2 regions of the Paenibacillus apii genome follow, and region 2 is predicted to be linked to the other one. Evidence: riboswitches for the same ligand, from Rfam matches in the RefSeq annotation. Region 2 holds a riboswitch; the other holds the start of a gene.
The links. Region 2 has a riboswitch for cyclic di-GMP ahead of G5B47_RS21995 (anti-repressor SinI family protein). Riboswitches for the same ligand answer to the same signal wherever they lie in the genome.
Positions count from the first base shown of each region.

Region 1: another riboswitch for cyclic di-GMP. It lies ahead of G5B47_RS00095 (thiamine pyrophosphate-binding protein); the one in region 2 lies ahead of G5B47_RS21995 (anti-repressor SinI family protein).

Region 1 covers NZ_JAAKGU010000001.1:11,560-14,974, forward strand. The annotation lists gene G5B47_RS00080 (protein adenylyltransferase SelO) at 1-372, opposite strand, end outside; gene G5B47_RS00085 (hypothetical protein) at 512-886, opposite strand; gene G5B47_RS25440 (Dabb family protein) at 1,023-1,193, opposite strand; cyclic di-GMP riboswitch class I at 1,652-1,748, shown strand; gene G5B47_RS00095 (thiamine pyrophosphate-binding protein) at 1,906-3,415, shown strand, end outside.
Region 2 covers NZ_JAAKGU010000013.1:120,080-123,494, forward strand. The annotation lists gene G5B47_RS21990 (2-oxoglutarate dehydrogenase E1 component) at 1-949, opposite strand, end outside; cyclic di-GMP riboswitch class I at 1,507-1,596, shown strand; gene G5B47_RS21995 (anti-repressor SinI family protein) at 1,623-1,775, shown strand; gene G5B47_RS22000 (helix-turn-helix domain-containing protein) at 1,912-2,256, opposite strand; gene G5B47_RS22005 (aldo/keto reductase) at 2,425-3,402, opposite strand.

The DNA of each region.
Region 1 (3,415 bases), on a different contig from region 2:
ATACTGCGTTCGGCCCGAACCTTTGAGCTGGATATCAAACCGCTCGCCGCCGGGGGTGATCTGTTCCCCGAGCAGCAGGGCCCGTCCGTCTCCCAGCATGGTAAAATGCCCGAATTGATGGCCTGCGTAAGCTTGAGCCAGCGGTTCGGCGCCTTCGGGAATCCGGTTGCCGGCAAACACCGCTGCGCCATCGCTGCTTTGGAGCGCCTCAGCGTTTAGCCCGAGCGAGGCAGCCAGCGGACGATTCAGAACGATCAGCTTCGGCGAATTTACGGGATTCAGATTTTGTTTGGCAAAAAAAGATTTCGGCAAGCGGGCATAACTATTGTCGAAATTCCATCCCGCTTCCGGGATTCCTGCTCTCTCAGTCATGTTATCACCATCATTTTTTGGATATTTTCTATTTTCGTTCACAACCAGCACGTAACAGCTCGTTTATTGTTTGCTGCCGTGCCATATATTATCACACAAAAAAGGGTGCACGAAGCACCCTTTTTCCGTCATTGCCTGATTATTGTCTGATGATGAGGATGTCACGAGGCGGTCTGCCTGTGCTTTGAATCAAAGCAATTTCGGCGTTTGTAAGATTTCGTCCCACTACGACCAGGGAAGATGTGACATTGTTAAAGTTGAAATTTCCCAGGTTCGCCACGCTTTGGCTTCCGCGGAACACACGGAACGACCCTTGAAAGTTAATTTGCGAGAACAGCACGAGAGTGACTTGAGATCTCTCCACCACATTTCTAAGCCGGAAGCTCGAGAGAACATTGTTAAACCGAAACGCTCCAAGATCACGAACTGCAACTCCTCCGCGTCTGAAGAGAATCCGGCGAACAGAAAAATTATTACCTGACCAAAGCGCAAGACGTACATCACTATTAGCCAACTGTATCACTCCTTTTCAAAGGTTGATACAGTATATTAACAAGTTCATAGAAACGTATAAGGCAAATAGCGCAGTCCATTCGTTTGTTATTTCCGGTTCCCTGTGCATTAGCCAATAACCGGCGTTATTGAAAGACTTAAATCTTGGGATAATCGACGACAACCACATTTTCCAATAAACCATCCAGCGACTTCACAAATTCCTGATGAATAGGATGCGGTCCATAGGAACGCAGCGACTCCAGATCTTTGAATGTGACCCACAGACCAAGAGTGTATCCATGAATGTTATCCGTTTCCTCTGTCACATTGACGCCTGCGCTTAAATCGGTTATCCCGGGATGCGGTCCCGCAGCGCGAGCAATTGATCCAGCAGCTCCTGCTGTTTGGCGGGTGTAAGGCCGTCATTGAATTTAAAGACGACTAGATGCTCGTACATTATGCAATCCCCCTATATAATGGTTATCCCCTAATGAATCATAAGCAGTTTAATCATATCAGAAATCCTACAATAGGCCTATTTCTAGCGCCTTGATTCATCTTCATCCATGACCCGTACGTAAAAATGCTTTTAAGAAACTTGTATGGAACTTGTATGAGTCTTTTTGCCCGTACCAGAATATCTCACTCACCAGTTGATTACTCCATTTTGTTCATCGCGAAAACCGTCAAATTTCGAGCAGTTTTCTATAAAATATATTGACAAAAGCTAAGTTGGGAATATATTGTAAAAGGTATATACTCGTTGTATAGTTCAACAAAACTAACTCTATACGGGCAAAATTCTCCGAAAGGGAATGACGCAAAGCCATGGATCTACAGTCTCATTTATTTCATGAGACCATGACAGCCAGGTTGCCGAGGAACCGGGATGCGGAATACAACCAGCGTCCTATGTGGTTATTTGTCAACCGACCTGTGCTCAGTCCTGAGTACAGGTTTTCTATTTTCTAGTAATTCTGATCTACCAGTTTCACTTCTAAGGAAAGATAACATTATAAACAATATTTAAATTGTGGGGTGGATCTTTTGAAGACAGTCGCAGATTATATGGCGGAGGCATTACGCAACCTCGGAGTTAAGCATTCTTTTGGCATCATCGGCAAATCCATTTGCCCGATCGTTCTCAAGATGGTGGATTACGGTATTGAATTTATTCCCGGACGACATGAATCCAGCTCCGGATTCGAAGCTTCCGGCTACGCCCTCAAAACGGGAAATCTCGCCGTGGCATTCGGCACATCCGGACCGGGGGGAACCAACCTCATTACCGCAGCGGCCCACGCCAAAGCCAACAACCTACCTGTGCTCTTCATAACAGGGCATCAATCCATTAAAGAGCTGGGTATTCCCCAGTGCCAGGATTCTTCCTCATATCTCGCTGATTTGGCGGAAATGTTCAGACCTGCAACGCTCTTCAGCAAGCTGGTCGAACGCGGCGATCATTTCAGCACTATTTTTAACCATGCTATTTCTGTTGCACTGAGCGGCAAACGCGGACCTGTTCATCTATGCATCCCTTTCGATGTGCAGACAGAGCTGCTGGAAGAATGCCGAATCGTTTATCCTGAACGGGAAACGCTTGTGGATTATGCTAAGGTCAACCGGGTGATTAATGCCATTAACCATTCCAAAAAGCCGCTTATCATTGCCGGTAAAGGGGTTAACCGCTCTGGCTCGCATGAGGAACTGGTTCAATTGGCGGAAACCTTCAATATTCCTGTCGTTACCACTCCCGGCGGCAAAGGCGCCATCGTATGGGATCATCCGCTGTACCACGGTCCGGTCGGTGTCGGCGGCTGCAAGCATGGTGACGATTTACTCAACCATAGCGATTTGTATATCGTGCTGGGTTCCCGCCTGAGTGATATGACCATCTGCAATCTGAAAGCCGAGAACCATCCGGAGACGCTGATTCAGTTCGATATCGACCCTACCTTTGTCGGCAAAATCCTGAACTCCCATACGATTGCGGTCGGCGGTGATGTGCGCGATAATCTGTCACTGGTTTTACAGAGTGTTGACTCCTCCGCGATAACGGAACGGGATACGGAGACCGCCGCTCATTATAAGGAAGAACTGCCCGTCCTGTCTAAACTCTCCCTTGCATCGGTAATGAGCACCATGAGCGACCTGATTCCGGCTAACAATACGGTCTTTGTGGATGATGGCAGCCACGGCTTCAACGCCGTGAAATGGTACAACGTGAAGAAGCCGGGAAGCTTTGTCTTCGACGCCTACTTTGCCTGCATGGGCAACGCAATCGGCATGGCTATCGGAGCCAAGGTGGCCTCCCCGGAAGAAACGATATTCTGCATTACCGGCGACGGCTGCTTTATGATGCTCGGAACTGAAATAAATACCGCCGTTTGCAAAAATATCCCTGTTATTTTCATCGTAGTGAACAATATGCAGCTGGACATGGCTTTAAAAGGAATGGAAAAAACTACGGGCAGAATCGACGGAACGCTCTTTGAAGTCCCAATGGATGCTGTGAAATTTGCCGAATCGCTTGGAGCGGCCGGATTCC
Region 2 (3,415 bases):
TCAGGCGGGCGCGCACGGTTTCGCCTTCATGCACCGCGCGGTCAGCACCCAGATGGTATTTGACATCTCCGGTCCAGCCGTAGTTGATGCCCATGGAGCCTTCAGACGGGAACAGCTCCTTGTTCGGAGAGTGGTGGAACTCGGAGAAAATGATTTCGTAAGGTTTGCCCAAAATATGGGCAAGCACATTCAAACGCCCCCGGTGGGCCATACCCATCAGAATATGCTCCGCACCGTCATGCGCGGCGGCCCGGACGATCTCGTCCAGCATCGGAACCAGCACGTCGGTGCCTTCCAGACTGAAACGCTTCTGGCCGACGAACGTCTTGTGCAGGAAGGTTTCGAAATGCTCGACCTCGATCAGCCGATTCAGCAGAGCTTTGCGCTCGGACGGCGTCAGCGGGGCGGGAGAGGTGGCCGATTCGGCCTGGTTGTTCAGCCAGCGGAGCTCGGATTCGTCGTGGACATGGCCGAATTCATAGGCGATCGTCTTTGTATAAGTCTGGCGCATCCGGTGATAAGCGTCCCAGCCTGTCTGCACATCCGGCGGAGCGTTCTCCCAGATAAGCGAGGCCGGCAGGGCAAGCAAATCCTCGCGCGTCAGTTCGTAAGTCTCGGGGTTCAGCCATTTGGCCATGGAATCCTGAACATGTTCCAGCGGGTCGATATCGGCCGCCAGATGGCCAAAGATGCGAATGTTCGCGATCAGCTTGGAGGCTCTCACCGCTTTCCGGAGCCAGTCAGTGTCGCCAGACAGCGAGGGTCCGGGAGCTTTGGCGGCCTCGGATGTCAGCGGTGGAGGGCCGTAGATGGTGAAAAGTTCGCGGTAGCGGGCTTCGACGGAAGACGGATCTTCAGTGAACTGCTCGTATTTTTCCTGGATGTAGCCCAGATTAGGACCGTAATACTTGCTCCAAACGGATTCGCTATAGGACTCATTGGCTGACATAAAAAACATCCTCCTAACGGATAAACTCCAGGCAGGCGCCGAAGGGCGGTCTGTACAGGAGCTGCAATGATTACGTTTACATTCTATTATAAAAATAACCGATTATAAAGGTATGGCTTCCATCCTATTGTGCTACTTTCAATATAGGTAATCAATTCAACCTTTCGTCCAATCCGTTCGAAAAAAGGCATGAGTAATCACGGCGGTCTTCCCTTGGCCGACCAGCACCTTATAGACCGCATCGGGAGAGGTGATAAACTCTAATTATCGGGCCTATATGACTAGATAAATAATTTTTTACGTTCAAAAAATATGATTAGGGGACTTGAAAAAGGGGTAGTTGTAATTTATAGTCCTTATATACTACAGACTACTAAGAAGATACATAATTGAAAGCGATTGCTATATAGGGATTATCATTTCATCCTGATTTGATCTTCCCTTCCGCGCAAATTATATGGTTTCCATCATTCGACACACTTTCGGCCAAGTCTTTTGTATAATAACCTTTGCAACCTAGTAACAATGATGATCGTAACCAGATCCTTAAACAAGGGTCCAGTAAAAGGTAAACCTGCTGAAAAGCTGGGGCACAAAGTCTCGGGTCTAAGGTGATCTTTAGAAACTACGACGGCCGGACTGCCTGGGGACAAAAATCTTAGGAGGAGATTTTTTGGATAAGTCCAACCAGGGGAAAATCGAAGAACTGCAGACGGTAGAGCTTGATATGGAATGGGTATATTTGCTTCTGAAGGCGAAGAAGCAAGGGATTCATGCGGATGAAATTCGTCGGTTCTTCAATGACAGGACGCTGAAGGCTATGTAGTGGAAAGGGTCTGACAAGATAATCAAATTCATAATGACAGAGGCCATGGCGGCGCGGCGCCATGGCCTCTTTATGTCGGTATAAGAATCTGCAAGCTGCATGTCCGCACCTTCTTATATTGCCCGCGGACAACGCATTATTGATCCTTTTGTTCAAGCCGCCATTTCTGGTAATCCAGAAACTCCTTGAACTCGCGTTTGCTTACACCTGAGGCCATGGCCTCCTGAACCAGCTTGAACCATTCGGAATCGAGCGGTTCCTCCTGCGAATCGGAAAGCTCTCCGTAGAGAAGAACGTGAACGGGTACGTCCAGAGCTTCGGCAATTTTCTCGATGAATTGGATAGAGGGGTTGGATTGGATGTTGCGTTCAACATTGCTTAAGTAGGATTTGGCCACATCGGCCTTGCCCGCCAGCTCGGATAAGGATAATCCCTTCTCCAGGCGGAGCTGCTGAATGTGCTGCCCTATGTTATCTGGCACGACTAGTTACGCCCCCCTCCTTGCTTTTTTGTACTAGTATAGCAAACGTCCGCAGACATGGCAAAACCGGCATTTTCCAGATTTGCCCGAGAAATCCGAAAGGTGCCGGCAATGCAGCTTTATGAGCGGACATATGGCCTTCCCGGCGGCGCTGCGCCGAATGAAGGGTCAGGGCAAGCGTACGCCCCGCGAACTGACATACAGGTCATACCATTCTTTGCGGGTAAGCTCCAGCTTGTCTGCGTCTTTGCAAGCCGCGATGCGCTTCGGGTTTACCGTTCCGATGACAGGCTGAATCGCGGCGGGATGCGTCATCAGCCAGGAGAGGACGACAGCCTCCGGAGTTGTCCCTTTTTCTTCCGCCAGCTTTTGAACCAGGCGAGCGGTGCTGCGGACCGCTTCCGGTTCCTCGTCTCCCAGCGGCCGTCCGCTGTATTTGCCTTGGGCAAGCGGTCCCCAGGCCTGAAGCTGGATATTCTCCAGCCTGCAATGCTCGATCGTCCCTTCGGGCAGGCCGTGGTCCTTCCAGGCTTCCTGGTTCACGCTCACGACCGAATCGATCCAGAAGATTTTCTCCAGGCTCATTTCCAGCTGATTGACGATAATCGGCTCGTCACTGTAAGCCTGAAGCAGCTTGATCTGTCCTGCGCTCATGTTGGAAACGCCGAAGTTCCGGACTTTGCCGGACTCCTTCAGCAGGCGGAGCGCTTCGCCGACCTCTTCCGGGTCCATCAGGGGATCGGGCCGGTGCAGCAGCAAAATATCGAGGTATTCGGCGCCGAGGCGCGACAGAATGCCGTCCACGCTGCTCAGGATATGGCTCTTGGAGAAATCGAACATATTGGAGCTTTCGCCCGGCTCTGCCAGCTTGATGCCGCACTTCGACTGAAGAATGATGCTTTCGCGCAGCTCAGGGCGTTCTTTAAGAACGGCGCCGAATACCTTCTCCGCTTTGCCGCGTGTATAGATATCGGCATGGTCGAACATATTGATGCCGACCGAGAGCGCCGCTTCCACAGCTTCATGTCCTTCCTTGATGTGCTCTTCGGTAACCGGCTCGCGGTCCCAGCCTCCGCCAAGGCCCATGCAGCCCAGGACCAGCCGGCTTGCGGGGATTCCGCGTTTGTTCAGCGGTAACGTTTTCAATACAATCCCTCCG